3 regions of the Mycoplana ramosa genome follow, and region 2 is predicted to be linked to each of the others. Evidence: predicted binding sites of a transcription regulator. Region 2 holds the regulator's gene; each other region holds the start of a gene.
The links. The regulator LexA, encoded in region 2, represses DNA repair genes until DNA is damaged. The targets are predictions, from matches to a motif close to TGTTCNNNNTGTGTTCNG.
Positions count from the first base shown of each region.

Region 1: the regulator LexA is predicted to act here: its motif matches at 7,245-7,262, upstream of JNC62_RS20245 (ImuA family protein).
Region 3: the regulator LexA is predicted to act here: its motif matches at 8,762-8,779, upstream of JNC62_RS01060 (PA0069 family radical SAM protein).

Region 1 is NZ_JBHEEW010000020.1:9,253-19,024, forward strand. Features, by position in the region: gene JNC62_RS20190 (hypothetical protein) at 1-288, shown strand, start outside; gene JNC62_RS20195 (hypothetical protein) at 301-807, shown strand; gene JNC62_RS20200 (COG3904 family protein) at 804-2,033, shown strand; gene JNC62_RS20205 (COG3904 family protein) at 2,065-3,438, opposite strand; gene JNC62_RS20210 (hypothetical protein) at 3,588-3,914, opposite strand; gene JNC62_RS20215 (EutQ-related cupin domain-containing protein) at 3,989-4,342, shown strand; gene JNC62_RS20220 (hypothetical protein) at 4,359-4,850, shown strand; gene JNC62_RS20225 (hypothetical protein) at 4,851-5,282, shown strand; gene JNC62_RS20230 (GAD-like domain-containing protein) at 5,333-6,022, opposite strand; gene JNC62_RS20235 (hypothetical protein) at 6,022-6,558, opposite strand; gene JNC62_RS20240 (hypothetical protein) at 6,963-7,088, opposite strand; gene JNC62_RS20245 (ImuA family protein) at 7,320-8,078, shown strand; gene JNC62_RS20250 (DUF6504 family protein) at 7,996-9,510, shown strand; gene JNC62_RS20255 (error-prone DNA polymerase) at 9,507-9,772, shown strand, end outside.
Region 2 is NZ_JBHEEW010000006.1:120,743-130,514, reverse strand. Features, by position in the region: gene JNC62_RS09495 (SDR family NAD(P)-dependent oxidoreductase) at 1-227, opposite strand, end outside; gene JNC62_RS09490 (hypothetical protein) at 224-1,006, opposite strand; gene JNC62_RS09485 (protein-S-isoprenylcysteine O-methyltransferase) at 1,016-1,609, opposite strand; gene JNC62_RS09480 (hypothetical protein) at 1,785-2,375, opposite strand; gene JNC62_RS09475 (ABC transporter) at 2,534-2,662, opposite strand; gene JNC62_RS09470 (L,D-transpeptidase) at 3,066-3,650, opposite strand; gene JNC62_RS09465 (SDR family NAD(P)-dependent oxidoreductase) at 3,855-4,613, shown strand; gene JNC62_RS09460 (YMGG-like glycine zipper-containing protein) at 4,817-5,074, shown strand; gene lexA (transcriptional repressor LexA) at 5,287-6,003, shown strand; gene JNC62_RS09450 (ComEC/Rec2 family competence protein) at 5,984-8,578, opposite strand; gene gltA (citrate synthase) at 8,849-9,772, shown strand, end outside.
Region 3 is NZ_JBHEEW010000001.1:230,797-240,568, forward strand. Features, by position in the region: gene JNC62_RS01015 (magnesium transporter CorA family protein) at 1-27, shown strand, start outside; gene JNC62_RS01020 (potassium transporter Kup) at 43-1,944, shown strand; gene JNC62_RS01025 (cell wall hydrolase) at 2,168-3,370, shown strand; gene JNC62_RS01030 (AtpZ/AtpI family protein) at 3,634-4,008, shown strand; gene JNC62_RS01035 (F0F1 ATP synthase subunit A) at 4,067-4,819, shown strand; gene JNC62_RS01040 (F0F1 ATP synthase subunit C) at 4,885-5,112, shown strand; gene JNC62_RS01045 (F0F1 ATP synthase subunit B) at 5,188-5,877, shown strand; gene JNC62_RS01050 (F0F1 ATP synthase subunit B) at 5,888-6,373, shown strand; gene rnhB (ribonuclease HII) at 6,701-7,360, opposite strand; gene JNC62_RS01060 (PA0069 family radical SAM protein) at 7,545-8,702, opposite strand; gene JNC62_RS01065 (glycosyltransferase family protein) at 8,907-9,440, shown strand; gene moaB (molybdenum cofactor biosynthesis protein B) at 9,466-9,772, opposite strand, start outside.

The sequences.
Region 1 (9,772 bases), on a different contig from region 2:
CCCGAGATCAACGATTGGATCGACGCACGCTTCGCGGACGACATCGTATCCCTAGTTGAAGTCGCGTACGATATCGAGACGGCAATTCCGACACTCAGTCAGCCAGCGAAGGCACGAGTCTGCCTCGCTGCAATGGATTCGGCCAAGGTTCACCCTCTCGCGGTCGAGGCGGAGTTGGCGGACCTTTTGAAGGTGCTTGGGTCCGAGCCATCGAAAGCCGCATCCGCTGGCAGGAAGGTCTCGGACGCATGGTCCGTGTTGAAATCGAAGCTGCCCAGTGCGGGCTAATGGAGGTATTGCATGCAGGCGTTGATCGGGGTGGCGAGGTCCAGGATGATGTTGTTGGTCGCCGCAGCAGGCGCAGCGGCAACGTTGTCTATCATTCCCGCGCGGGCGCAGGACGATCACTCGATCTACTACGGCTCGCGTGCCGGCATGCACGTGACGACCGTCTCCAAATCCGGGATCGGTACGTCAAAGGCCGTTATCATGATCAAGCACACGCCAAAGGACGCCAAGGCGTTCTGCGTTGAATACGAGCAGGATTATTCGATGGCCTGCGTCAAACGGACGATGGCATCGGTAAAGGTCGGCGATAGGGTAACGGCGAACTGCAAAAAGGGCACCTGGACCGATGTCTACGGTGAGGGATATGTCTTTGAGGGCAAGTCGAGGTCCGATGATCTCATGGCTGACTATGTCGTGCGCAGCGTGAAAACGGGCGAGATACTCGACGGTTCATCGGCCTCTGGCTACCCGACCGCTTTTAGCGTCTTCCAGGAGCTTTGCCCCGGTGTCGCTGAATGATCCGTCGCCTTTCCGTCGCCATCGTACTTGCATGCTTAGGCCTGACGGCTCCGGTAAGCTCCCACGCCGCCGACGTTGAGTTCGAAGGGATTACGAACGGGCAGTTCGGTCCGGAGGCACGCTTCAGGCTCGAGGCCGAAATTGTCGAGGGCGACACTGCTCGTGTGAAGCAAGCATTGGTGGATGCTGATATCTCCGTTCAGCAGGACCCTTGGCGACGGATTGTCATCGCACTGGATAGTCCCGGCGGCGATTATCACGAGGGACTAAACCTCGCCTTGGCGTTCCGCCGGCTCGGTCTCGCCACCGTAGTACGGGAGACGGACGCCTGCTATTCGGCCTGCGCCGTCGCCTTTCTGGGGGGCGTCGATCTTCCGAAAGACCCAACGCCCGTCGGAGACGATGATCCTCTCCCCGATCAGAAGCCGTCGCGCACGATCGAGAAGGGAGCGAAGCTGGGATTTCACGCGCCGTATCTCTCCGTTGCCGAGGGGAGTTACGACGCAGCCCTTGTCGAGGACGCCTACAGGGCGGCGGTTCTGGGTATCGCGCGATTGGTAGCGGTCGCGGATCGCCTCCATCTCGTTCCAGCCGAGTTGCCTCGCTTGCTCGCTCCAGGCCGTGACGAGATGTATATGGCCGACGACGTGGATTCGGTCCGTGTTCTTGGCATCATTTACAATGATTTCTCATACCAAATCCGGGATGGATATCCGTTCTCGCATTCAATGATCCTGAACGGATGTGTCAACCGCTACTACCATCTCGGGCGGAGAAGCAGTTCCGACGGCTACCAGATTGCGTTGTCTTCGCTCGAGGAGTTTATCGAAGGCTCCCAGTTGATGGAGAACGGTGAGGACGCGATCGCGTTCGGCGTTCGCGAGATCGGGCAGGGGACGGTTTCAACATGGCTTGCCTACATGCCGATCGCCAAGACCAAGGACGGTGATCGCTTCGTGTGGTGCCTATTCTCGCCAGGCACGACAGGGCCGACGACATTCTATAAAGCAGCAGGGACCATCGAAGAGCTGTTCTCGGAACTGAAGGGAAGGGGCGACCTCTGGGACTTCACCTCATCCCCGACCACGATCGCGCTTTCGACAGGTGACTGGGTTGACGATATGATGCGCGCGATTGACCTCGTCCCGCCACACACGAAGCTGGACGACGTGACGAGGCAACTCGAATCCTATCGCAAGTCCGAGCAGGCGGTCACTCCTCGGTGAGTCCCCAGTACGGCGTGGGTCTGAGGCGCTGTTACAGTTTGAAGCAGAAGCGGTTCCGTGTCTCGCTGTTAAGCGCGCACAGCGTATATCCATCGTCGGCGTAAGGAATGGATGGCTTGCCGTTTATCGTGAAGAAGTCGCCATCGCGTGCGAGAATGGTTTTGTTTCCTGTTGGCCATACGAATTCGTAGCGGTCGGATCGTCGACTATCTACGATGACATTGATGTTCAGAGTAGCTTCACAGGGTTCGATCTCCCTTTCGCCATTCGTACTGAAGACCGCGCACGTGGCGGACGCTTTCGCACCGATAATCGGCCGTGGGGATGCGGCATCCTCACTGGCAGCCGCTCCGCCGAGTTCTTTGAGAGTGAGGCCGGGTCGGTATGAAGCGAGTTGGTTGATCCCCCAACTCCGGTCGGCGAAGTTATCGACTGTGCATTGTCCTTGACCCAGCAGGACGTTGTACATTCCATTGTAGCCGCAACCCTGCAGGCTGTTTCCATTGACCGCTATCACGCATCCCGCTTCGGAATACCCGGCATCGCTACTCGTCACCGAATAGTATCCGGTGCCATCTGAGGTCTTCAGGAGTTTGACGACAGACTCGTCTTGCGTGACGGATTTCGTGAATTTTCGAGCATCGACGGGGTCCTTCATCAGGCCAACTTGCCAGTGGAAGGAATTCTCGCACGCATAGTACGCGCGTTCTTCGGGTGGGGTGGATTGTTCTGGAAGGCCTATAAGTTCGATTTCGAAGCGGCCAGCTTTCTCGACGGTATCGATGTAGAAGAAGTCGTTGCCGATGTGTCGCAGCATCTCCTGAATTAGATCAGGGCGCATCATCGTCGAATTTGACCAAGGGACCAGATTGTTGGCGAGCAACATGATCTTGCTCATATCCTCCAAGGCAACGTCATGTGCGACCGCCAGCACTTTTGTACTGACCAGGCTTTCTTCCTTCAGCGCCAGATACGGGCGATGAAAACCGAGCTTGCCGGTGATGTGGAGCTTACGATTGACGAAGGTCACCTCGGGTCCCTGTGCAATTCCCATCATGAACATGATGGCGCACATGGAGTAGCATTCCGCACCTTCGTCGATGACCGTTCCAACGCCGTTCTTGTAGAAGAACTCAGCGAGTTTAACGCCCTCGGTGACGTTCCCTCCCGGACTGTTCAAACAGATCGTGTCTCGCGCCGAACTCTCGCCGTCGACACCGAGAAATTCCTTAGCGGCGATTTCGACTAGGCGGGAAAAGTCACCTGGGACGATTTCCCCTTCGAGCGAAAGAACACACGTCTCTTTCGAGGACTTCCTTATTTCAGCACCGGAAGCCGCACCTGCCTGAAAGAATACCAGTCCGACAATGGCCATCCACGGCAAACAAACCTGCCACGATGACATGTACGGTTTCCCCATCTGCCCCTCCCGTAGAGGTCGCGTCATCGATCCGCCGTATGTCCCCTCGGCCTGATCGGGTCGAACCCCTGTTCACTCTGTTTATCTTACTTCCTACTTCATTGCGGTGAAGTTTCGGTTGATTGGTTCGATCCTTATTTCGGCTCCCGCCAGTAGTGATCGATGATGTGCTGCCCGTTGTTCACGATACGCTGGCCGACTTCGGGATCGCCGCCCTTCAGCGTGTCAGGATCACCGCCACACAGGCGGACGAACAGAACCTGTTGGGTTGCGAACGTGAAGTAGTCGCGACTGGTCGGCTCGAACTCGAGGCCCGCTTTCGCGAAACCGTCCGCCACCTCCGCGGCCGCGTCGTCGATGGCGTTGAAGACCTTGTCGAGCATCGCGCGCTCGGCCGCCTCCCTGATCTCCAGGTATTTGCGCTGTTCCGGCGTCGGGATCGCACAGGTGTTCTCGGTCATGTCTTCTCCGTCTGCAGTGGTTGGCGGGCCTGGCAACCGCGCTATGTGTCCGAAGACAACATAGGAGCAGACTGATGAAGGTCCAAAAGTTCAGCGTCTCGGACGCCAAGATGGTCAAGTCGCCCGGGCAGGATGCGGAAATCTATGTCGGGAACCTGGTAGACGAACGAAATGGCGGCCCTGTGACCATCGGATACGGACGCTATGCCCCGGGGCAATCGTTGACCGAGACCATGGAGGTGGACGACACGATGATCATCCTCGAGGGGCGGCTAACCGTTTCCACATCCGATGGCACGGTAACTGCGGGACCGGGAGATATTGTCTATATGCCGAAAGGGCAGGCGGTTACGATCATGACCGAAGGCGAAGGCGCTCTCACGGCTTTCGTGACGTATCCACATTGGGCCGAGGCCCATAAAGGCTGAACGGGAATTGTTGCCGATGTTCTTGTCACCACGCGGCTGGGCCACGTTCGCCTGGCAGTCCGACTACAGCCAATTCTACCTGATCGACCGCGGCGACGAGGCGTTCGAGGCTCCCGTCGAGATCACGGCCGAGATCGAGAAACAGAGTTATGCCACCGTGTCCGCAGGCGTCGTCATCTACACACAGGACAGCCTGAACCAGCATATCCATATCGCCATATACGACACCGAGCCGGAGCATTCGCCTACGGAACCGATGAGCGGGAAGCCATGGACGAGGACCCAGACCACCGATGTCCGCTTCCCGTCGAAAAGCTTCGGGTTATCGAGTCCCTCCGCACCTGACCCGTTGCCCAACGGTCCCATTTTTCTTGTCGACAGTACGGACTGCAGGTTGCGGATCGACTGGATGGAGGACCAAGGCGTTCGGGATATCAGCGGGCCGACAGACCCGGATGTGATCCATCTGACAATCTGGCCTCGATCGTCCAGTAATGGGGGCGAATAAATGGCTGTGCTCACAGACATCATCGTCGCGCCAACCACCGAGGTGCCCGCGATAATCGCCGAAAGGCCGGGGGCAAAGAGATGGCCAGTGTTCGAGACCACTGGACTGGATTTGCTGGTCCTTGCCGATCTGGCATTGGCACTGAAGAGACCGATCGAAGCTACCGCAATCGATGAACAAACGCCTGCGGCTTCGGCCGATGAAACGGAGGGGCCTTGGCTCTACGTTTTGCCTGTCGGCCTTCGGGACAGCATAGCCTCTATCGGGTCTTCCGACATCCCGGCCGTCGCGGACGCGTGGGCCAAGGGCGAAGAAGCCGAGAACCGAGGGCTGACGTCTGATGTCGCGGAACGCCTATTGGCACAGCTTCAAAAGCTCGCTGTCCAGGCGCATGCGGAGGATAAGCCGTTGCTGTTGTGGATGTCGATGTAGGAGCGGCCTTTAGCGCGCTGGTTCCGCCGCGATTCAGGCTCTCGAGCGCCTCACGCTGAGCCACCGTTTCCCCGGCCAATCCTTCGGACTGCCGGCACGGTGGGCTTGGTGCTGTCGAACAGGGTGAATGGCTCGAGCTGCGCCGCAATCGCCATGGCTTCCAATGCGCTTACTCGCTGGAAGCTCTCTGCCTCGATCACTCCGCCCAACGCCGGTTCGAGTTTCGGACGGTATATCTCCCCGAAGTCGAGTTGGCCGCATATCGATCTCACGCGCTTGAATACAGGCTTGCCCACCTTGTCGGGCGGATCGTATGCGGCGTCGTTCACATTGCCGATCGCAATGGCGACCGCGGTATCGGCCTTGGTGGCCGCGCCCTTGAAAAAGGCGCGGCAGGTTATCCTTCGATAGAGCATGTCGATGTCCATGACCCTGTGGTCCTCGTTCCAAACGAGCAAGCTCCCGAACGCTGAAAACCCGATGACATGGCTTCGAGACGCGTTGAAGTCCGGATCGCCTTCGAGGATCGTCTCGAGGATCGGTCGGTATCGAGCAGGATCACAGAGCTGGAAGTAACCGTCCAGCCAGATACCCCAGCCGTACGCCACCCAGAAGTCCACAAGGCTGTCCGGAATACGACCCCTAGCCGACGCGATGAATTCCGCCTGAGGCTTCTTCCCGTCCCTGGGTTCCCCGAAGGCCTGAAGCGCGTTCTGGAAGAGCGGCGATATCTCCGTCATCAGCGATCACTGCCTCTGGATGCGGGCGGATCAATCTGGTCGTCGGCACCATGCGACCCGGCTGGCAGGAAAACGGTCCTTGTCGTCCCGTCTCCGGAAAACAGGATGTACTGGAACGGGTTCGGACTGCCATCGTCGGGAACGGCCAAGTCGTGGCCCGCCAATTCACGGATTTTCGTCAACATCGGGACAAGATCATCCATTCGCGGAAGGTTCACGTCGAGCTTGGTCGGGAACTCCGGGAACTCGGTTGGCCAATACACGCACCAGCCTTCCCCGGTCGATGTCGAGAGCAGGTCGCCGATGTCGTCCGTTTCCCCGTCCCAGAAATTCCCGCGTGGTATTCCCGTGACGGCGAAAATGGAACCGCAGGCGAGATCAACTGTCGCTCCTCGCGCGAAAAAGACATCAACGCCTTTCCAGACGGTCATCGGCGTAGCCTTGGTGAAGTGTACTGACGGCAAAACGTCATCCGGACTTTCCGTCCCTGCTGAGGAGCGGGCCGTGACGAAGAGGCGGATGGCGGTCGCCAGCATTGACGATCCTGCGCGGGCGGACCTTCAACCCGACCTCGTCCAGCGCCGATCCCAGCGAAGGCCTGGCCTTGTCGGCGGATTGCGATCTTGCTGGTTTCCGTTTCACTGGGTTCTCCCGTTATGCAGATCGCAAACTGAGCCCGTTTCGACTTCAACGCAACCGTCTGCCAGGCTTCTGAGTTTGATCCTCGGGTGCGCAGACGCTCAGCCGGGCATCGCATCGGTCTACTCCGCCCTCACACATCTTCTCGCATCGACCGACCACCGATCGTCTCAGCCGTGAAAGCGTAACGCTCGCCTTGAACTTCGCGACGAGCGCTTTCCGTTCCATCCTCCCGTACAGGCAGCAGGATTTGCATTCGACGGCGATGAATTCGCCCTTGAGCGTGCGCAACGTTGGAGTGTCAGGCATCGACGTTCAGCCAATTGTGGACGTAGGTCGAAGCCTCCACGTTTCCGCCGTGGAGCGCGCCGATGGTGGGGTGCTTCTCCGCGATATGGGAGCGCATGTTGGCCAAGGTGCTATTCACTCGCAGGCTTTCCCATCGTTGGCGAAAAAAATATTCAATTGCGCCGGTCACTTACGCGAAATGATTAGAGTCCTGATTCATCTACCATTTCGGCCTGCTGGATAATCCCCAGCCCCAAAAAGGGCGTTTCGAGCCGGCTTGACTCGGTCTCTCTATAGGAACAGATAGAGAACATCAACATTCTTGGGCATGAGGCCCGCTTTCAACGCGAACCGAGGAGGTCCGTGATCGATGTCGCACGCCCGGACTTCCCGGCTTATCGATGATTTACGCGAACGCATCGCCCACCTTGAGGGCGGCTCGGCGCGCAAGGCCGTGGTCCTGCCCTTCGGCGTTCCGGATATCGACGACCGCCTTCCTGGTGGAGGCCTTGTTTGCGGAGCGCTTCACGAGATAGCAGGCGGCGGTTCCGGTACTGTCGATGGCGCAGCCGCCGCCCTGTTCGCCGCGGGAATAGCCGCGCGGGCCAAGGGGAAGGTCCTTTGGTGCCTGACTCGTCCTGATCTCTTCGCCCCATCCGTCTCGCAAGCGGGACTGCACCCTGACCGCGTTGTTTATTGCGAAGGCGACAAGGACGAAGATGTCCTGGCTTCCATGGAAGAAGGTCTGTCGTTCGGCGGCTTCGCGGCCGTTGTCGGGGAACTGGTGCGGTTACCGATGACAGCGTCCCGACGCCTTCATCTTGCAGCCGAGAAGACCGGGACCATGGGGCTCGTCGTCAGGCGTTGGCGGCGACAAACCGAGGCTTCCGATTACGGAAATCCAACGGCCTCGACGACAAGGTGGCGCGTCAGCGTTCTGCCGTCGGAGCCGCTGCCAGTCGCGGGCGTAGGCAGGGCGAGGTGGCTTGCGGAACTGATGCGCGTGAAGGCGGGTGAGTGTGCCGAGTTCGAAATAGGAGCCCCCGATGTCCAGGGTCGTATCTGTCTACTTCCCGTTTCTGCCGACCGACCGGATACGTCGTCATGGAGAGGGAGCCGTGCCAGCTGATCAGCCTCTCGTCGTCATATCGCGGTCGGGATCGAAGCGATGGGTTTCCGCCGCCGACACGGCGGCGCGGAAAGTCGGCCTGCGTATCGGTATGTCGGCGAGCAAGGCCCAAGCCGTCATCGCTGGCCTGACGATGATGGATGCCGACCCCGTCGCGGATGCCGCCGCTCTCGAGCGCCTGGCTCTCTGGGCTCTCCGACAATACAGCCCGGTCGTCGCTGTCGATGGCACGGATGGCATCGTTATGGATACCGAGGGCGCAGACCACCTGCGTGGCGGCGAGGAGATGATGATCACAGGGCTTGTGAACATGCTTCGCGGGCGTGGCCTGACGGCGAGGGCAGCGGTGGCCGACACCTGGGGCGCGGCACATGCGATCGCGCGACTGTCGACCGCCGAGACCACCGTCATTCCTTCGGGCGGGGTGGCGAAAGCCGTTGTCGGCCTGCCAATCCATTGCCTTCGGTTGCCGCCGGATACGATTCAGGGGCTACGTGTCCTTGGCGTGGAAACGGTCGGTGAACTGTCCGCGATGCCGCGCGCACCGCTGACCCTTCGGTTCGGCCCCGAGCCGGGGAGGCGGTTGGACCAGTTGTTCGGGCGAGTGGCGGAACCGATCGAGCCGCTGCGAACACCCGACCTCGTCGTGGTCTCGAAAAATTTTCAGGAGCCCATCGGGGCGGCGGAGACGATCGAGAAGTATGTCCGCCGCCTCGTTGGACAACTGACCGCCGAACTCGAGCAGCGCGGCCTGGGTGTGCGCCGATCCGATCTCGTGATCCATCGCGTCGACAACACCCGCCAGTGCCTGCGGGCTGGCCTTGCCAAGCCCGTGCGCGATCCCACTCGCCTGTCGAAGCTGCTCTGTGACCGCATCGAAAAGATCGACCCGGGCTTCGGCATCGAGCGTCTGGACCTCGTCGCCGTCATGACCGAACCCCTTGAAGAAAGGCAGGTCGCGTCTTCGTTGATCGAGGAGGACGTTGTCGACATCACGCCCGTCATCGATGTCCTCGCAAACCGCGGGCAGCGCCTGTATCGCCTGTCGCCTGTCGCGTCCGACGTGCCCGAGCGTTCCGTCATGCGGATCGCGCCCACCGCGCCGGAGACCGGGGCCGATTGGGCCGTGAAATGGCCGAGGCCCTCGCGCCTCTTCGCCCATCCCGAACGCATCGATGTCACCGCGCTCCTACCTGACCAGCCGCCTGCGGTCTTCACCTGGCGCGGCAAGCGGCGGCGCGTGAAGCGGGCGGATGGGCCGGAACGGATATTCGGAGAATGGTGGCGTCGGCCCAAGGAGATGCAGGCCGTCCGCGATTACTTCGTCGTCGAAGACGAACAGGGCGAGCGGTATTGGGTGTATCGCGCGGGCGACGGTGTCGATCTGGAGACCGGATCACACCTCTGGTATATCCATGGGGTCTTCGGATGAGGTACGCCGAGCTCCAGGTCACCACGCACTTCTCGTTCCTGCGCGGCGCGTCGAGTGCCGAGGAACTGTTCGCGCGAGCGGTCGAACTCGGCATCGATGCACTCGGGGTCGTGGACCGCAACAGCCTTGCGGGGATCGTCCGAGCATGGGAAGCCGCCAAGACGACGAAGGTCCGCATTGTCGTCGGCTGCCGTCTTGATCTCGCTGATGGCATGTCGATCCTCGTCTACCCAACGGATCGCCCTGCATACTCGCGACTGAC
Region 2 (9,772 bases):
TCGAGACGCAGCGACGCCCCGGCCGAAAACAGATCGAGGTCCAGCGTGAAGGCTTCGCCGCCGGCCTCCTGCACTTCGGTTGCGGCTGCCAGCAAGCTGTCGTGCGAGCGCGCGACGAGCACGACGGGGCCGCCCTGCCGCGCGGCGACGGTCGCGATCGCCTTGCCGATGCCACGGGAGCCCCCGACAACGACGACCGCCGGCCGCAACTCGGAACCGAGGCTCATCCGGCCGTCCTCGCTGGCTGCACCGGCCTCGCCCCGTCCTGGGCAAGGCCGTTCACTTCCATGGCGACCTCACCGTTCAATATCTCCTCGAAGCGCTCCAGCGCCCGCGCGACATTCGCCCCGTCCATGACCCGGTGGTCGTAGAGGATGCGGACATTGACCGTGCCGTCTTCGGCAATCGGGCCATAGTTGAGCAGGGTGGTCAGCGGCGTCAGCGGGTTGAACGATTCCGCGCCGAGGCCGGAATAGACGGAGAACTGGAACGTGCCGAAATGGCGGCCGCGCTGCCGGGCAATGTTCAGTCCCAGCCACATCAGCAGCCATCTGACCGGTCCCGGCAACCGCGCGAGCCTCAGCGCGCGCCGGAACTCCTTGATCTCGTGGACCGGGCGCGAGCGCGCGGCACTGATCATCGCCTGGAGGTCGGATATGCTGCGGCGCTCGGGTGCCCTGATGGTCCCCAAAAGGACGATTCGCTCCCCCTCATGCTCGCGCTCATGCGCGACGGAGGCGACACTGACGGGGTACTCGTAGAAATGCGGGTTCGGGAGCTTGACATAGGCACGGCGCAGTTCCGGCGTTTCCTGCGAAAGCAGCCCGTACCCTTTCAGGAACAGCACGGTCCATGACGGTCGCTGCGGCTGCGCCGCCCTTGCGCTAACAAGCGCGCCCAGGTTCATTTGCCGCTGCACCGTAACGCGCGGAATGCCGATCGAAAACCGCATGAGGTCGCCGACGAGGCGTCGCGGTGCCGAAATCTTCAAAGCGCGGCCGCGCATCATGCACCTCTAATAAATGTAGGGGATCAGTCTCTTGGTCCGATCCATGTAGTCGCGATAGCTGCCCCCGAAACTGTCCAGCATCATGCGCTCCTCCTTGTCGACCCTGAGGAAAAAGAGCAGCGCAAATCCGACAAAGCCGGCCAGTGCGACGACCCAGTTCGACAGCAGGAAAGCCTGGCCGAGCGCCATCAGCAAGAACGAGGTGTACATGGGGTGGCGAACCAGCGCGTATGGCCCGCCGCTGACCAGTTGATGCTTGTCGCGAATCTCCAGGCTGATCGACCAGTTCTTGCCGAGTTCCTTGTGTGTCCGGCGAAAGAGCCACATCGCAGAAAAGAACGAAACCGCCCCGATGGCGATGGCCCACATGCGGGCGGGGTAATCCGCCGCCTCGGGAAAGCCGGTGGCGACGTAGATACCGGGCACGACCGCGAGCCCCAGCGTGGCCGCCACCAGACCGACCATGTCAACGAACGAACGCCGATTCGTGACGATCCGGACGCGCTTGGCGCGGCGTTCGAAGGGGTAGCGGATCACGTACCAGGCAATAACGCCGAGCACCCATAGTATTTGACCGACTGCGGCAGCGGATAGATTCATTTAGATTCAGAGCCTGCTCGATTTTGCTCATACTGCACAGCGGATTTTGTCTCTGACAAGCCGGAAAGTGCATGGTCCAAAACGAATACCTGCAGACGCGGCGATGGAGGCGGAAACGAAACGATCCCCGCATCGGCTTGATTGCACGTTCCAACGCCAAACGCGGCAGCGCTCTTCAGCCGACATTCATCTCGCGAAGCTGCGTGATGTACTGCTGCGGCCTGAGCCAGATGGGCGGCGTCTTGAAGCCCATGAACTTTGCGATCTCCCCGGTCCAGGCGTTGCAGTTGTTGACGGTCGCCTGCCAGAACTTGGACTTGGCCTGCAGTTGCCGAATGAACGCAACGGTCTTCTGGTATTCGGCCTCGGTCAGCATGACGCGCCAGCTTGCGGAACGATATTCCTCTTCGAGGTCGCCATCGCTCGCTCCGGTCTCGGCCGGGACCGGTATAAAATGGCCAAGCACATAGGGCGCCGCATCCGTAGAGGCCGGCGCGAGGCCAGCGACCTCGGGATTGATCATCCTGCCGGATTTGTCGGTGCGCCCGAAGACCACGTAGGTATGGCCATAGCTGAGCGCGTAGCGTGAGCGGAACTCGATAAAATAAAGCTTCTGGCTGCGCTGCGTCACCCCATCTGCAGCACCGGTATAGCCGCGATAGTCAGACACGTAGCGCGGCTGGGGGGGCTTGTCCTCGGACTGGCAGGACGCAAGTCCAAGCGCAAGGGCGACTATAAGCGATGCATGGCTCTTTCCCAGCGTCATAGAACACGCTCCATTTACCGGTGCCGCGGTCAGGGTAGCCCAATTTTGGCTGGAAAGCACCCTCGCCTGCTATCGGCAACAGCCGCTGGATTCACTGCTGGAGAGAGCGCGCAGAAAGGGGAAGTGCCACCAGGCACTTCCCCTTTTTAAGCTGGTTGTCACTTATATACGGGTGCCGGCTGCTCGACTGGTGGCGGGGCTTTGCCCTTGCCTTTGCCGACTGTGCCGCAGGCACTCAGACTGACTACGGAAAGTACTGCTACTGTCACGATCAGAAGTCTGCTCATCAACATGTCCTTTCCTTGGAACGGAATAGGTTTTCGAAGGCAACGCTACTACTAATAACCGCAAAAGCAACAAAGGCATAGTGCGGAAGCGACACAAAGTTAATCACTGCAAAGAGCTGGCAAGATCAGATTTATCAACGAATTGTTTCAAGCCGTGATCGTCGATTATCCTGCGCGCGCTTGCAGGGTACGATGCCGCTTCCAGCGACGGCTCTTGGCGAAAGGACCGTCGCTTCCGGTTGTTCAGTAGACCGTGTCCTCAATGAACAAGGGCCTCGTATGTGCATGCTTGACGGCGGCCATTCGAAATAACCGCCGCGCAAAACTGGCGGAAGGTTTGATTTTTATAGCCGCAAAGGCAGGAAACACATGGACCTTTGGCCAAATCCTCCCGGATGTATTGTCAAATGACCTTCACGCGCGTTCCCACGGGTGCGCGGCTGTAGAGATCGATGATGTCCTCGTTCGTCAAGCGCACGCATCCATTTGAGACCGCATGCCCGATCGACCACGGTTCATTCGTCCCATGCAGCCGGTACATGGTGTCCTGATTGCCCTGGTAGAGATAGAGCGCGGCCGCCCCAAGCGGGTTATGCGGACCGCCCTCCACGCCGCCCGCATACTGCGCCAGCCGCGGTTTACGCCGAATCATGTCGTCCGTCGGCCTCCACGAGGGCCATTCCGCCTTGCGGCCGACGGTCGCCTCTCCCCTGAATGTCAGCCCCTCCTCGCCCACGGCGACCCCATAACGTATCGCCTGCCCACCGCCCTCGACGAGGTAGAGATAACGTTCCGAGGTGTTGACGACGATCGTTCCGGGCGGCTCGTTGCCCTCATACGCGACCTGACGACGGCGGTATTGGGAGGCAACGCGATAGGTCGACATGGAGGGGTATCCCGTCGATCCGAAGGTCGAACTGCATCCAGAGGCCAGCAGGCCCAGCCCCAGGAACACCAATCCCCGACGCGTCATGAAGTTCCTGTCCATTTGCACCTGCTAGCGATCAGACGAACCCCTGCTTTTTTATGGATACCATTGCGGCGCGCTTCGGCCAAGTCTCTCCCTTTGATTGAAGCCAGGGAGAAAAAGAGTGCCGGCCAACCATGCCGGTTCTGCTTCCGATGAATCCCCTTGCGTCGAAGGGCGGCCTCTGCTCGACTGGCCATGGCAGTCAAACAGGGATGGGACGCGATGGCGTTTGCCTTAGATGGAAAAGTCGCGATCGTGACGGGTGCTGGCTCGGGAATCGGTGCCGCCATATCGCGGCGCCTGGCCGCCGGCGGCGCCGAGGTTGTCCTCGCCGACGTCGACCATGACGCCGCGCAGGGCGTTGCCGCCGAGATCCGTCGGGCGCATGGAGACAAGGCCCATGCGGTCGCGGTGGACGTCACCGACGCCGAAGCGGTCGGGATGCTGGTCGAAACCACGGTGGAAAGATGCGGCGGCTTGCATCTGGCGGTGAACAATGCCGGTATTCACGGACCGCGGCTTCCCAGTGGGGATTATCCCATCGACGATTGGCAGAAGGTGATGGACGTCAATCTGAACGGGGTCTTCTACGGCATGAAGCATCAGATTTCCGCCATGATGGCGTCGGGCGGTGGCGCGATCGTCAACGTTTCCTCCGTGCTCGGTTGCGTCGGTCTGCCCTTTACTGTGGCCTATACGGCGGCAAAGCACGGTGTCACGGGACTGACCAAGGTCGCGGCGATCGAATATGCCAAGTTCGGGATCCGCATCAACGCCGTCGGTCCCGGCTGGATCGATACCCCGCTCCTGGCGGAGCATCCGCAACTGGCGAGCAGCCGTCGGATGGAGTCGCTGCAGCCGATGGGGCGACGGGGACGACCGGAAGAAGTCGCAGCACTCGTCTGTTTCCTGCTCTCGGACGAGGCGAGCTTCATCACGGGCAGCTACCATCTCGTGGATGGTGCCTATAGCGCGCACTAGCGTGTCACCCGATCTGACCGATCCCCGACCGCCTTGAAGGCGCTACCGGCATGATCGTATCTGTCCGATCGCAACATTCGCCCGAACGCGCATGCGCCACGACCGGTTGTACCTGGACGAAAAACCGGATTACACTTGACGGCTGGTTGGGGTGGACAAGATATCGACAGGCAAGAAAATCAACGAGACAGGAAGGAATGGAGATGACCAAGATTTCCCTAATACTCGTTCTGGCCGGGCTCGCAGCGGTCGGCTGCACGCCAACCGAGAGGGGGGCCGGCATCGGCGCAGCCACCGGTGCAGTGATCGGCGGCGCCATCACCAATGACGTTCGGGGCGCAGCCGTCGGGGCCGCGATCGGCGGCGTTTCCGGCGCCGTCATCGGCAACGTGGCCGGACAGCCCGGTCGGTGTTACTACCGCGATCGCTACGGGCGTCGCTACATCGCCGCCTGCCCCTAATCGGCGCGCAAACCGTGTCGCAGTTGAACCGGGAAGAAGGCCCCTCGTCCCCGATAGGGCCTTTTTCCCGACCATGGAAGCTGCCGCCGGCCTCGCGGCCGACAGTCTCACACGAGCCGCTGTACCTTTGATTGAAATTTGCCCCTTGCGGAACACATGTGGAACAGATAGTGTCCGTTCTGGATTTGTTTCACGATTCTGGGTGACGAGCCATGCTGACCCGCAAACAACAGGAACTGCTGCTGTTCATCCACGAGCGGATGAAGGAGACCGGCATTCCGCCGTCATTCGATGAGATGAAGGATGCCCTCGACCTCGCCTCGAAATCGGGCATTCACCGGCTGATTACCGCGCTCGAGGAGCGCGGCTTCATCCGTCGGTTGCCCAATCGGGCACGCGCACTCGAGGTGATCAAGCTGCCCGAAGCCTATTCGCCCAGCCTGAAGGCGCGGCGCGGTTTTTCGCCATCGGTGATCGAAGGAAGCCTTGGCAAGCCAATGCCAGCGCCCTCCCCGGCCAGGCCGGCCGCCGCCGTGGCGGATGGGTCGGTTTCGGTTCCGGTCATGGGGCGCATCGCCGCCGGCGTGCCGATCTCGGCAATCCAGAACAACACCCATGACATCTCCGTTCCAATGGAGATGCTCGGTGCTGGTGAGCACTATGCGCTGGAAGTCAAGGGCGACTCGATGATCGAGGCCGGGATCCTGGATGGAGATACCGTCATCATCCGCAACACGAACTCCGCCAACCCGGGAGAGATCGTCGTGGCCCTCGTCGACGACGAGGAGGCGACACTGAAGCGCTTCCGCCGCAAGGGCGCCTCCATTGCTTTGGAAGCCGCCAATCCCGCCTACGAGACCCGCATCTTCGGCCCCGACCGAGTGAAAATTCAGGGCAAGCTCGTCGGCCTCATTCGCCGTTATCACTGACTGCATTTTCTGAATCGAAGAAGGTGTTCGTCCGCCAGTCGTACAGGCGGTGTCGGCTCCAGGGGCGGTGATGCGTCGTGACGGCGTTGCGAACGCTGTAGCGTAATCGGCCGGTCCAATCGGCAGGCCGATCGGCAGGCCGCGGTGTTATCTCGAGGGCCCCGGTGCGACGCAGGCTGCGTGCCGAAACGAGTTTCGCGCCGGAACGGCAGGTTTCCATCCGAATGTAGCGTGATATGACCACGAGATCGGCACGGTCGCAGGCGGCCCCGAGAAGGGCCGGATCCTCGAGCACGAGGACACGCCAACCGGACGGCGCGGTGCCGGCACACCACTCCTTGCGGCGGCAAACGAACCGCTTGTCGTTGGCGGCTACGGCGAACGCAGAATCCATGTCGTCCCGTGCCCGCGCGATCGCAACAGGATCAGGCGCCACCTCCCTATCCATGCCTCGGCGCTGCCGTCCTTGCGGACGGACTTTCGGCACTGCCAGGCCAACCAGGCCCTCCGAGCGATGGGTGCCCGCGCCACTTCCAGTCGCCGTCCGCCATTGCGCGGCATCGCCATCGGTGAGGAACATTGGCGATCGATGGGTACCAAGGCGAAGGGCACGACGCCATTGATCGTAGATGAAATCGGGCGGCCGCGACCGGTTCGTGGCGGCTTCTCCGGGCATGACGAGCGCCACGAGCCGGCCGTCCTTCGACACGAGAACCTCGGGCGGCACATCCGAGGGGCGGACGGCGACGACAGCCACGCCGAAGACGAGTGGTAAGAGACCGATGGTTGCGAAACGGGTGCGAAACAGGCAGACCAGCCCGCCTCCAGCCGCGACAAGCGTGAAAGCCAGCGGCGGCAATCGGCCGGTGACCACCTCTCCGCCCCAGCCGGCAACCCAATTGGCCATCGCGATGATCCAGTCGACGCCCCGTCCCATGATCGCGAGCGGGATGCCGTCCAGTCCGAACGGCATGAGCAGCATGGCGATGACGGCCATCGGCATGACGAGGAACGATATGATCGGCATCGCAAGAAGGTTTCCGGCGAGGCCATAGGCCGGGATTCGATGGAAGTGCCCGATGGAATAGACGAGCGTCGCGACCCCGCCGATCAGAGACGACAGCAGAATTCCACCGACAAGCGCGGATGCAACCGACAGGACCCGTGACCGGTCACCGATCCACCGCGGGCGTCGCGCGGACCAGTCGCGCCAGGCACCATAGCCCGCGACGAGGCCCAGGGTTGCCGCGTAGGACATCTGGAAGCCGGGACCGGTGACCGCCGACGGGGTCACTGCCAGAATGATCAAGGCCGAGAGCGCAACGTTGCGCAGGCTGATGGCGGTGCGGTCGAATAAGACAGCGAACAGCATGACGACGATCATGAGCCACGAGCGGATTGCCGAAACCGCGCCGCCGGAAATCATGATGTAGAGCGTGACCGTGATCAATCCGCCGACGGCTGCGATCTTCTTCACCGGGAACTGCTCGGCTGCCCCCGGGACCAGTGCCAGCAGCAGACGGGCGCCGACCAGAAAGGTGCCCGCCGCAAGGGCCATGTTGAGCCCTGAAATCGCCAGAACGTGAGCGAGGCCCGATTGCCGCAAAGCCTCCACCGTTTCCGGGCTGATGCCGCGCTGTTCTGCCGTGATCAGGGCGGCGGAAATGGCGCCGGCATCGCCGCCGATGCGGCCGCGGATGTGTTGCGTGACGGCACTCCTCCATTCGGCTACCATTCGGATTGCTGCCGCGGATACGGTCTCGCCTCGCGCCGACGGGTTCAGCTCCGTCGCCGTCGGTTTGCCGTAAAAGTAGCCGATGGCGCCTGTCCCGGCGAAATAGGCGTCGAATGCAAAGTCGTTGAGACCCGGCAGCGCCGGTCCGGACGGTGGGTTCAGCCGCGCACGTCCGACGATCCCGCTGCCGATCGGCACCGGCACGTGGGGGCTGCGCGCCAGCAGACTGATATGGCCAGGTGGCCGCCGCAGGGTCGGGCCGTCGGTCGACAGCAGCGCCACCCGGTAGCGCATGCGACCGCGATCGTCGGCCTCGCTCGACAGCACCTGTCCCTTGATCGTCGTCGTCACCGGTTGGTCGAGCATGACGGTCGAAACCCGCCAACTCTCAAACGCAGACAGCGTCATGCCGAGAAGCAGCAGGAATGCGGCGTGCGCGACAACGGACAGCAAGGGTTGGCGATAGCGCAGGGCCACCGCGGTGAACCCGCAGCCGATCAGACCGATCAGCAGCGGCGCCAGCGGCGGATCACGGGCGAGCGCGTACCAGCACCATGCCCCTGCGCCGATAAAGACGGGAACGAACAGGAAGACGCTGCCGTGGTCTCGCTCGCACTGCCACGCTGCCGCCCATCCCGACGCCAGGGGGGCGCCGAACCAGCGCCTTAAACCGCCCGGACGCGCCGCGAAAACGACCGTTCGACCGCCCGTGATTGCGGTTGGCTGGCTTGCCGTCTGCAGGCTCTGCAGGCTCCGGGCCGCGTGGGCGGCCGGGATTGCGACTTTGGTAGCGTTTCCCTCCCCCATGGCGCCTGCCCCAGCCATATCCAGCGGCATCATGCAACTTCAGATTTTGTTTTGCAATCGCAAATTCCGCACCAATGCACTCGCTTTCCGAGAAAGGATGCACCCTCCATAATTCTCGAATCTCGCCCATAAGTTGCTTGCAACTGGCGAGGAAGAGTAGATATTGCGATGCCGGAATGTTTGTTTTTGCATTGCACAAATGCGGCCTTCGTCTTGCCGGGCACGACGATGCGATTTTGGGCTAGCAAAGCGGCACGGCCACGACAGGCACTGCCTGTGCCACACCAGCAGATGGAGATCCTCATGACGGGAAAGAGCGCGGAAGTCACTGTCAGTGACAAGAAAGTGGAGTTGCCATTGCGATCCGGATCGATCGGTCCGTCGGTGATCGACATCGGCACGCTCTACAAGCAGACCGGCACTTTCACCTATGACCCGGGCTTCACCTCGACGGCCTCGTGCGAGTCCAAGATCACCTACATCGACGGTGATGAGGGCGTTCTCCTGCATCGCGGCTACCCGATCGAGCAACTGGCGGAGCACGGCGATTTTCTGGAAGTGTGCTACCTGCTTCTCTACGGCGAACTGCCGACCAAGGCGCAGAAGGACGACTTCGACTATCGCGTCACCCACCACACGATGGTGCATGAGCAGATGTCGCGCTTCTTCACCGGCTTCCGCCGCGACGCCCATCCGATGGCGGTGATGTGTGGTTGTGTCGGTGCGCTGTCGGCCTTCTACCACGACTCCACCGACATCACCGATCCGCACCAGCGCATGGTTGCATCGCTGCGCATGATCGCCAAGATGCCGACGATCGCGGCGATGGCCTACAAGTATCACATCGGCCAGCCGTTCGTTTACCCGAAGAACGACCTCGACTATGCGTCGAACTTCCTGCGCATGTGCTTTGCCGTGCCCTGCGAAGAGTATACCGTCAATCCGGTCCTGTCGCGGGCGATGGATCGCATCTTCATCCTGCACGCCGACCACGAGCAGAACGCGTCGACCTCGACCGTACGCCTCGCCGGCTCGTCGGGCGCCAATCCGTTTGCCTGCATCGCAGCCGGCATCGCCTGCCTCTGGGGCCCGGCACACGGCGGCGCGAACGAGGCAGCGCTGAACATGCTCGCGGAGATCGGCACGGCCGATCGCATTCCGGAGTTCGTCGCGCGTGCCAAGGACAAGAACGATCCGTTCCGTCTGATGGGCTTCGGCCATCGCGTC
Region 3 (9,772 bases), on a different contig from region 2:
TTCTTTCGCTGGAAAGGCTGGCTCTAGGGCCTGTTCAAAACGATGTCGCACTCCGAAGCACACGCAGCAAACGGCGGTGGCCGTGCACGCACGCTGTTTTTCCTGGCGCTCGGCTCGGTCGGTGTCGTCTATGGGGACATCGGCACCAGTCCACTCTATGCCTTCCGCGAGGCGCTGCGCCCGATTTCCCGCGACGGCGTCACGTGGGACGAGGTCGTGGGGCTGATCTCGCTGGTGATCTGGACGCTGACCATCATCGTGACCCTGAAATACGTGCTTTTCCTGCTGCGCGCCGACAATGGCGGGGAGGGCGGCACGCTGTCGCTGCTAGCCCTGCTGCGCAAGACGGCGAACGGACACAAGGCGGTTCTCTTCTTCATGGGGCTCACCGGCGCGGCGCTCTTCATCGGTGACGCCATGATCACGCCGGCGCTGTCGGTGCTTTCCGCTGTCGAGGGCCTGAAGCTCGTCACACCCGATCTGTCCGATTATGTCGTGCCGATCTCGGTCGTGATCCTCGTCATGCTGTTTGCGATGCAATCCTGGGGCACCGATGCCGTGTCGCGGTTCTTCGGCCCGATCACGGCGCTTTGGTTCATCGTCATGGCCGTTGCCGGCGCTGCGCACCTGGGCGACGACCTCAGCATCCTTGCCGCCTTCAACCCCGCCTACGCCGTGGTCTTCCTCTACAATGACGGCTATCTCGGCTTCGTCGTGCTCGGGGCGGTGTTCCTGACGGTGACCGGGGCGGAGGCCCTCTATGCGGACCTCGGTCATTTCGGCCGCAAGCCGATCCAGTGGGCCTGGTTCTGCCTGGTCTTTCCGGCGTTGACGCTGAACTACCTGGGACAAGGGGCCCTTGTCCTGAAGCACCCCGAAGCGATCGAGAACCCGTTCTTCCTGTTGTTTCCGAAATGGGCGCTGCTTCCCGCCGTGATCCTGGCCACCGCGGCCACGATCATCGCCAGCCAGGCCGTCATCACCGGCGCCTTCTCGATTGCGCGCCAGGCAATCCATCTCGGCTTCCTGCCGCGCATGGAAATCTTCCACACTTCGGCAACCCAGACCGGGCAGATCTACCTGCCGGCCGTCAACGCCGTCCTGCTGTTCGGGGTGATGACCCTCGTGTTCCTGTTCGGCTCGTCCGAAGGACTGGCAACCGCCTACGGCATCTCCGTCACCGGGGCGATGGTCGTTACCACCGTGCTCGCCTTCGAGTTCGTTCGCATGCGCTGGCGCTGGAAACCCGGCTACGCGGTGCTCATGCTGCTGCCGCTTTTCCTGCTCGAACTGGTTTTCCTCGCCGCCAATCTGCTGAAGGTCCACGACGGCGGCTATGTCCCGATCCTGATTGCGGCCACCTGCATGCTGATCATGTGGACCTGGGTCCGCGGAACGGCGCTCCTTCGCGACAAGACGCGGCATATCGAGGTGCCGCTGGATGTTTTCATCAAGTCGATTGAAAAGAAGAGCGCCCATGCTCCCGTCTCTGTCAGCGGAACCGCGATCTTCCTGACGAGCGATCCGGATTTCACGCCTGCAGCCCTGCTGCACAACATCAAGCACAATCACGTGCTGCACGAGCAGAACTTCATCCTGACGGTTATCTCGACCAATACGCCGAAAGTCACGCCGGCCGAACGCTGCAGCATGGAGCGCATCTCAGACCGCTTCGCCCGCATCCAAATTCGCTTCGGCTTCATGGAAACGCAGAACGTGTCGCAGGCGCTCGGGCTTTTCCGCAAGTCGGGCGTGAAGTTCGACATCATGTCGACCTCCTTCTATCTCGGCCGGCGCAAGCTGGTGCCCGATCGCCATTCGGGCATGCCTTACTGGCAGGATCGCCTCTATATCGCCATGGCAAATGCGGCGGTCGATCCCTCGGACTACTTCCGCTTGCCGACGAACCGCGTCGTCGAACTCGGCTCTCAGGTCATCATCTGAGGTGCGCCGCCAAGACGGACGCCGGGCGCCGGCGCGGCGATAGCTGCCCTTTCAGTGTCCGAGGCACCGCGGAACGGCCGGCGTTAACCGTCCATCAAGGTTAATTCTTCATCCTCCGTCAATGAAACGAGCCGGTTCGCCCGCTTTCCCGGGCTCGGCTTCAGCAAGAGTGATGGCCAGAAGGTTTAGCACCCGGCTCGTCGGGTGACGACGCCGCGCGGCTATGTGTTGTCGGAGTGTGTCGGTGCGTAGGCGTATCGTTCGTGTGAAATGGTCGGCTTTGTGGCGGCGCGATTGGCTGGCTCGGACGGCCCTCGGAGTTTGCCTCTATGCGGCATTGCCCGCCGAAGCCGGGCATTCCGATCTGGCGACCTTCATCTCCGGCGTCAACCGCAAGGGCGGGAACCAGCAGGTGGTGATGACCCCTTCGCCGGCGGGATCCATCCACATGGTCGATGTGGCCTTTAACGACCCGCGAACGACCGGAGCGCTTTCCGGCGGTGCCGGGCTGAGACTGCCCGGCGGGGCCGAGGCCTCGATGGTCAGCAGTCGCAAAGGGGCGGGCGGCATCCCGGATGAGGATCGCATCAATCGCCGCGAAAAGAAAAAGCGCATCGTCGCCGTGACGCCGGTGGCGCCGCCGAAGGCCTTTTCCGCAGGGTCGGTGCTCGACCGGCAGGCGTCGCTGTTGACGCCCGATTTCGACAGCGCCGAACGCATGCGCTTCAGCACACCCAAGATCAAGGGCAAGGAAATCGAGATCGCCACGGCCTTCTACAAGAAGAGGCCGCTGGTGGAGGCCCCCGGCGTCCCGTCCATGCTGGCCGGCCTCGTCACCAACGACAATGCCGATATTCTTGCCACCGCCTATGCCCCGAGCGAGCCGGACTACGCCCGGGTTTCACCGTTTGATTCGATCCTGACGAAGAAGGATGCGGCCGGCGGCCGGTTCATCCCGGAGATCGCGCCCGAAGACCATGCCTGGGCGGCCACGGTGCTGCCGGCCAGCGTGTTCTCCCCGGCCGAGCAGAAGTGCCTGACGAACGGGATCTACTTCGAGGCGCGTGGGGAATCGCTGAAAGGCCAGGCGGCCGTGGCCCAGGTTATCCTGAACCGCGTCCGCAACCCGGCCTATCCCGATACCGTCTGCGGGGTCGTCTACCAGGGCGAAAAGCTGCGCACCGGCTGCCAGTTTTCCTTCACCTGCGACCACATTCCAGACCTTGTGCTGGCACCCTGGCACTGGAAGACGGCCAAGGAGGTCGCCCTGGCGGTTACCGCCGGCAAGATCTGGCTGCCGGAGGTGGGCTCGGCCACGCATTATCATGCGACCTATGTGAAGCCGAACTGGGGTCCGACGATGCAGCGGGTCGCCAAGATCGGCAAGCACATCTTCTACCGCACCTACGGCGGAGGCTGGATCTGAGTCTGGTGCCGGGGGCGCGGCAAGTGGCCACGCCTCCGGCGATTCCCTGTTGCTCAACCCGAACGATTTCCCGATTTTTCTCTAAAATATTGATTCTTCATGCTAAAATTCACGCCTGGCAAAGCTCTGCTCCGCCTTGACTATGCTAGTGCCTAAAACTATGTTGCGCCCGACTTCAAACGGGCCTGGAGCTGGCTTAAAACCTAGCCGTGAATATGTCCGCAATAGGGCGCACTGCGCTGCGGAAACGGAAGGGGAGCGCCATGAAGGGCGGCCGCAAGGAAAGTCTGGAAGAACGCATGCAGCGCCTCAACGCGGAACTCGCGAAGCGGCGTGTGGATGACAATGCAGGTGATGCAGCCGAGGAGAGGGCAGCCGAAAGCCGCAAGGGCTATGCGGTTGCGATGAAGCTCTCCAGCGAGTTCGTCGCCGCAGTCATCGTCGGTGCGCTTCTTGGCTACCTGGTGGATCGTTTCGTCGGCACCGCGCCGTGGGGCATGATAGTGCTGCTGCTGCTCGGCTTCTGTGCGGGCGTGTTGAACGTGATGCGGTCGGCGGGAATGGTGGCTTCACCCCATCCGGTCGACAGGATGGCCGGCAGAGACGCCGAGCACAAGAAAAACGAGGATGGCGCCTGAGTGCTGTCCGGGTTAGAGGAATAACCGTCCGGCGGGCGGCAAACGAGAGAGATTAGCGGTGTCCAACGATCCGACCCATCAGTTTCTGGTCAACAAGATTGTTCCGATCGAAATTGGCGGAATCGATTTCTCCTTTACCAATGCGTCGCTGTTCATGGTGGCGTCCGCTGCTGTCGCCGCGGGCTTTCTCTACATGACGACGTCGCAGCGCGGCATCATCCCGAGCCGCATGCAGTCCGTCTCGGAAATGTCCTATGAGTTCATCGCCTCGATGCTGCGCGAAGGTGCGGGCAGCGGCGGCATGAAGTTCTTCCCGATGGTGTTCTCGCTGTTCATGTTCATCCTGACGGCGAACCTACTCGGCATGGTGCCGTACTTCTTCACCGTCACCAGCCAGATCATCGTGACCCTCGCCCTTGCCATTCTTGTCATCGGGACGGTGATTTTCTACGGCTTCTACAAGCATGGGTTCGGCTTCCTGAAGATCTTCGTGCCGCAGGGCGTTCCCGGCGCGCTTCTGCCGCTCGTCGTCGCGATCGAAATCATTTCGTTCCTGTCGCGTCCGATCAGCCTCTCCGTCCGTCTGTTCGCCAACATGCTGGCGGGCCACATCACGCTCAAGGTGTTCGCGGGCTTCGTTGCCTCGCTTGGAGCCCTTGGCGCGCTCGGCATCGGCGGCGCGGTTCTTCCCCTCATCATGACGGTCGCCCTGACCGGTCTCGAGTTCCTCGTGGCATTCCTGCAGGCCTACGTCTTTGCGGTACTGACGTGCATGTACCTCAACGACGCTGTGCATCCGGGCGGCCACTAAGGAGAAAGTCGTTGGTGCGTTCCGCACCAGTCCAAGCCGCAACAACCCATTCGAAGGAGTTCATCATGGAAGCGGAAGCAGCAAAGTTCATCGGCGCAGGTCTCGCATGCTTTGGCATGGCCGGCACGGCCCTCGGCCTCGGCAACATCTTCGGCAGCTACCTGTCCGGCGCACTGCGCAACCCGTCTGCTGCTGACGGCCAGTTCGGCCGCCTCGTATTCGGCTTCGCCGTTACGGAAGCTCTGGGCATCTTCTCGCTGCTCATCGCCCTGCTGCTGCTCTTCGCCGTCTGATAACGGCTGGAAGACCGGATCACGGCCCGCTGCGGCCGTGATCCGCTTACTGTTTGAGTGCACCTGGAGGTGAGCATGTCTGCGACCGCGGCCAAGGCCGAGTCCATCCCATTCACGATCGCTCAGGCCGAGACCACGACGGAAACGCACGACGCTGCCCCGGCGGGCGATGCGCATCAGGCTGCTCCGGCGACCGATGCCCAAGGCGCTGCCGCCCCCACCGGCGAACTGCACACCGAGACGGGTGTCGCCCACGGCGAAGCGCCCGGAAGCGGTGTCTTTCCGCCTTTCGACGCATCCACCTTTCCCTCCCAACTCCTGTGGCTGGCGATCACCTTCGGCATTTTCTACCTGATCATGTCCAAGATCATCGTGCCGCGCGTCGGCTCCATCCTGGAGACGCGTCACGACCGTATCGCCCAGGATCTGGACGAGGCTGCGCGCCTGAAGACCGAGGCGGACAACGCAATTTCGACCTATGAGAAGGAACTGGCTGACGCCCGCACCAAGGGCCACGCCATTGCGTCGGAGGCACGTGACGCCGCCAAGGCCAAGGCCGACGCCGAGCGCCTGAAGATCGAAGAAAGCCTGAACGGCAAGATCGCCGCTGCCGAGACCCGCATTGCCGGGATCAAGGAAAAGGCACTCGCCGACGTCGGCGCGATCGCCGAAGAGACTGCCGCGGCTGTCGTCGAACAGCTCATTGGCGGAAAGACCACCAAGGCCGAGATTGCGGCCGCGGTGAAGTCGGCGGCAGCGAAGTAAGGAAGCGACCATGGCATTTGACGCAACTTTCTACGCCTTCGTCGGTCTCGTCCTCTTCCTGGCGCTGATCGTCTACCTGAAGGTGCCCGGCACGATGGGCAAGGCCCTCGACCAGCGGGCCGAGAAGATCTCCAACGAACTGATGGAGGCCAAGCGCCTGCGCGAAGAGGCCCAGAGCCTGCTGGCAGAATACCAGCGCAAGCGCAAGGAAGCCGAGGCCGAGGCCGCCGCCATCGTGGCGACCGCCCAGCGCGAGGCCGAGGCACTGACAGCCGAAGCCAAGGAAAAGACGGAAGAGTATGTCGCCCGTCGCACCGCGCTGTCGGAGCAGAAGATCAAGCAGGCCGAGGTCGATGCGATCAACGCCGTTCGTTCGGCCGCCGTCGACCTCGCCATCAGCGCCGCCGAGAACGTGCTTGCGAACAAGGCCGATGCAGCCACCAGCATGTCGCTGTTCGACAAGGCCGTCGCGGAAGTGAAGACCCGCCTGAACTGATGTTCCGGCGCACAGCCTAGAGATCAAGAGGCCGGAGCGATCCGGCCTTTTTTCATGGGCGCATCGATGCACTACCGTCCGCTGCGTTGCGATTTTCCGGGGTCACTTGGTCGGCTTTCGGTCCTTGCGCTCCCGCATCGCTCTGTCGAGAAAACCGCCCCCGCTTTCGCGAGACGTGCTGCCGGCACCCTGCGAGTGTTGTACCTTCGGGTCGGGCCAGGTAAAGGGCCCTGCCCTTGGCGTGGGCAGCCGTGGCGAAATCGGTCCCCGCGTCGCGACACAGGAATCTGCCTGGACGGGCGCTTTCTTTTTTGGTGGGTCTATTGCTCAGTCGGGCGCGTCCGAGCGGAACGGCCGGAAACTCATACGGTGCAGTACACAGGGTCCGAATTGGCCGATTGCATCGCGGTGGCGTTCGGTCGCATAGCCGGCATGAGCCGAGAAGCCATAGGCGGGATAGGTGGTCTCCGCACGGGCCATCATCCGGTCCCTGATCACCTTGGCCACGATCGAGGCGGCGGCGATTGAAAGCACGCGCGCATCGCCCTTGACGACCGCGCGACCGTCGCAACCAAGCCCTGGCGGCACGTCGAGACCATCGGTGAGCACCAGGCCTGGCCGGACGGGAAGGGCGTTCACGGCGCGCCGCATAGCGTCGAGACTGGCCTTTCGAATATCCGTCCGATCGATGCGGCGGGCGCTGCTGGAGGCGACCGTGACCATCGCCGTGGCCATGATGGCGGCAAACAGCGCCTCGCGCTTGGCCGCAGTCAGTTGCTTGGAATCATGAAGCCCGTCCGGAATTCTCTCCGGATCGAGAATGACGGCAGCGGCCACCACCGGGCCGGCAAGCGGTCCGCGACCGGCCTCATCTGCGCCGGCCACGGGCCATTGGCCGGCCTTGCGGGCGGCCAGTTCCATCAGGAAATCCGGGCCTTCGGGAAGGTCGAAGAGGAGGGGGGAATCGGTGGTCGCGCGGCGTGGCATGCGGCGACCCTCGCACGACCAACCGATTCCCTGCAAGTCCCTCGGCGAGGCGGCACCGAGGGAAGCCCGACATTGCTGGGGACGGTGCAATGTCGATCTCGTCTGGCCGGCCGGTCACGCCGCGGCCATTCGTGTTCGCAAGCCTTTTCCCCCCGGCCGGATCTTCAACGGCGGGACACGGACTTCAGAGCAGCGAGAGCTGAACGCCACTGCCCGAGGGCGGAACGAACAGGTCGGTTGCGAGACTGCGCCGGATCCGGTTCAGCTTGAGCCGCTTCGTCGCCAGCTCGAACCGCCGGGCGATCTGCCAGGCATAGGGGCCGGCGCCCTTCATCCGTTTGCCGAACTCGGCGTCATAGTCCTTGCCGCCGCGCATCGAGCGTACGAGCGACATCACGTGCCGGTAGCGGTCGGGATACTCCCGCAGCAGCCAGTCGCGGAACAAGGGGCTGACTTCCAGCGGCAGGCGCAGAAGCACATAGCTTGCTTCCTGGGCGCCGGCGGCCTTGCCGGAATCAAGGATGCGCTCCAGTTCGTGGTCGTTCAGGCCGGGGATGAGCGGCGCCGCCATGACGCTGACCGGAACGCCAGCCTCCGACAAGGCACGCATCGCCTCGAGCCGCCGCGCCGGCGTTGCCGCGCGCGGCTCCATCGTGCGCGCCAGCTTGCGGTCGAGCGTCGTCACAGACAGGCCCACCCAGGCAAGCCCCTTGGCGGCCATGCGCGACAGGATATCGATATCGCGCATGACGAGGGCCGACTTGGTGACAATCGAGACCGGATGGTCGGCGGCTTCCAGCACCTCCAGGATCTGGCGCATGATCCGCCACTCCTTTTCGATCGGCTGATAGGGATCCGTATTGGTGCCGATCGCGATCACCCGAGGCCGGTAGCCCGGCTTGGAAAGCTCGCGCTCCAGCAGTCGCGGGGCATCGGGCTTGGCAAACAGCCTGGACTCGAAGTCCAGCCCGGCGGACAGTCCCATGAAAGCGTGGGACGGGCGGGCAAAGCAATAGATGCAGCCGTGCTCGCAGCCGCGATAGGGGTTGACGGAGCGGTCGAACGGGATGTCGGGCGACTCGTTGCGGGTGATGATGCTGCGCGGCTTCTCCACCTGCACTTCAGTCTTGAACGGCGGCAGATCCTCAAGCGACTGCCAGCCGTCATCGACGCTCTCGCGTGTCTGCGGCTCGAAGCGGCCGGAAAAGTTCAGGCCGGCCCCGCGCCCGCGGCGCCGGTCCACGTCGATGCGCAGACCCGTCTGCGCCATCAGCGCGTCGGCAATATCGACCGTATTGGCGGGCGCAAGCGCGCCCTCCCTGAGGCTTCGCAGTTCGGTCATCGGGGTTCTCCATTGAGGGAATCGCTTCCCTCCAATGACTTTATTCCTAACAGTGAAAGAAGAACAAGACAAGAACAAAGTTCAGCGCAGCTGCACGACGCACCCTGTCGATCGGGGCGCCGCGTGTCCGCGAAGCCGGCGCTTGAGCCGAATTGGCCAATGCCGTCAGTGGCTTTGTTTGTTGCAATGCGGTAGTGGTGGAAAATGCTGACGGTTATCATCGAGTGCAGAGACAACGAACCCGAACTGGCGCAGACGCTGGCAGCCCTTGTTGCCGGGGCCGTGGAGGGGCTGGTCAAGGATGTCATCGTGCTCGACCATGGATCTTGCGACGGCTCGTCCCAGGTGGCCGATGCCGCAGGCTGCGCGTTCCTGACGGATTGGGACATCCAGGATGTCGTGCGATCGGCTCGTGGCGAGTGGCTGCTGATGCTCGAGCCGGGCGCTCGCCCGCTGAACGGCTGGGTCGATGCGGTGGCGGAATATGTCGCGCTGAATGAGGCGCCGGCCCGCTTTGCAGGGTCGCGCAACCATCGCCTTCCGTTCCACAAGCGGATACTGCGGCGGCGGCCAACGCTTGAGGAGGGGCTGCTGGTTTCCAAGCGGCAGGCTCGCGCGCTGGTCCGGCCGGGCATGAGGCTTGACCAGCTTGCCAGTGGCGTCGCGGCACGGCAGTTGGGTGCGGAACTCGTGCCCGCCTGGGCGGTGCGCGCGCTGCGGCAGAAAGCAGGGGCATAGCCCCCCTGAATATGGCTGGCGGGCCCTACTTCCGCTTCAGGTGCTCGTCCAGGCGCGGCATGATCTCGACGAAGTTGCAGGGCATGTGCCGGTAGTCCAACTGCGCGGCGAGGATGCCATCCCATGCATCGCGACAAGCGCCGGGCGAACCGGGCAGCACGAAGATGAATGTCGAGTTGGCAACACCACCGGTGGCGCGGGACTGGATGGTCGAGGTGCCGATCTTGTCGTAGGAGATGCGGTGGAACACCTCCGAAAACCCGTCCATCTTCTTTTCGAACAACGGTTCGAGCGCCTCCGGGGTCACATCGCGGCCGGTGAAACCGGTCCCG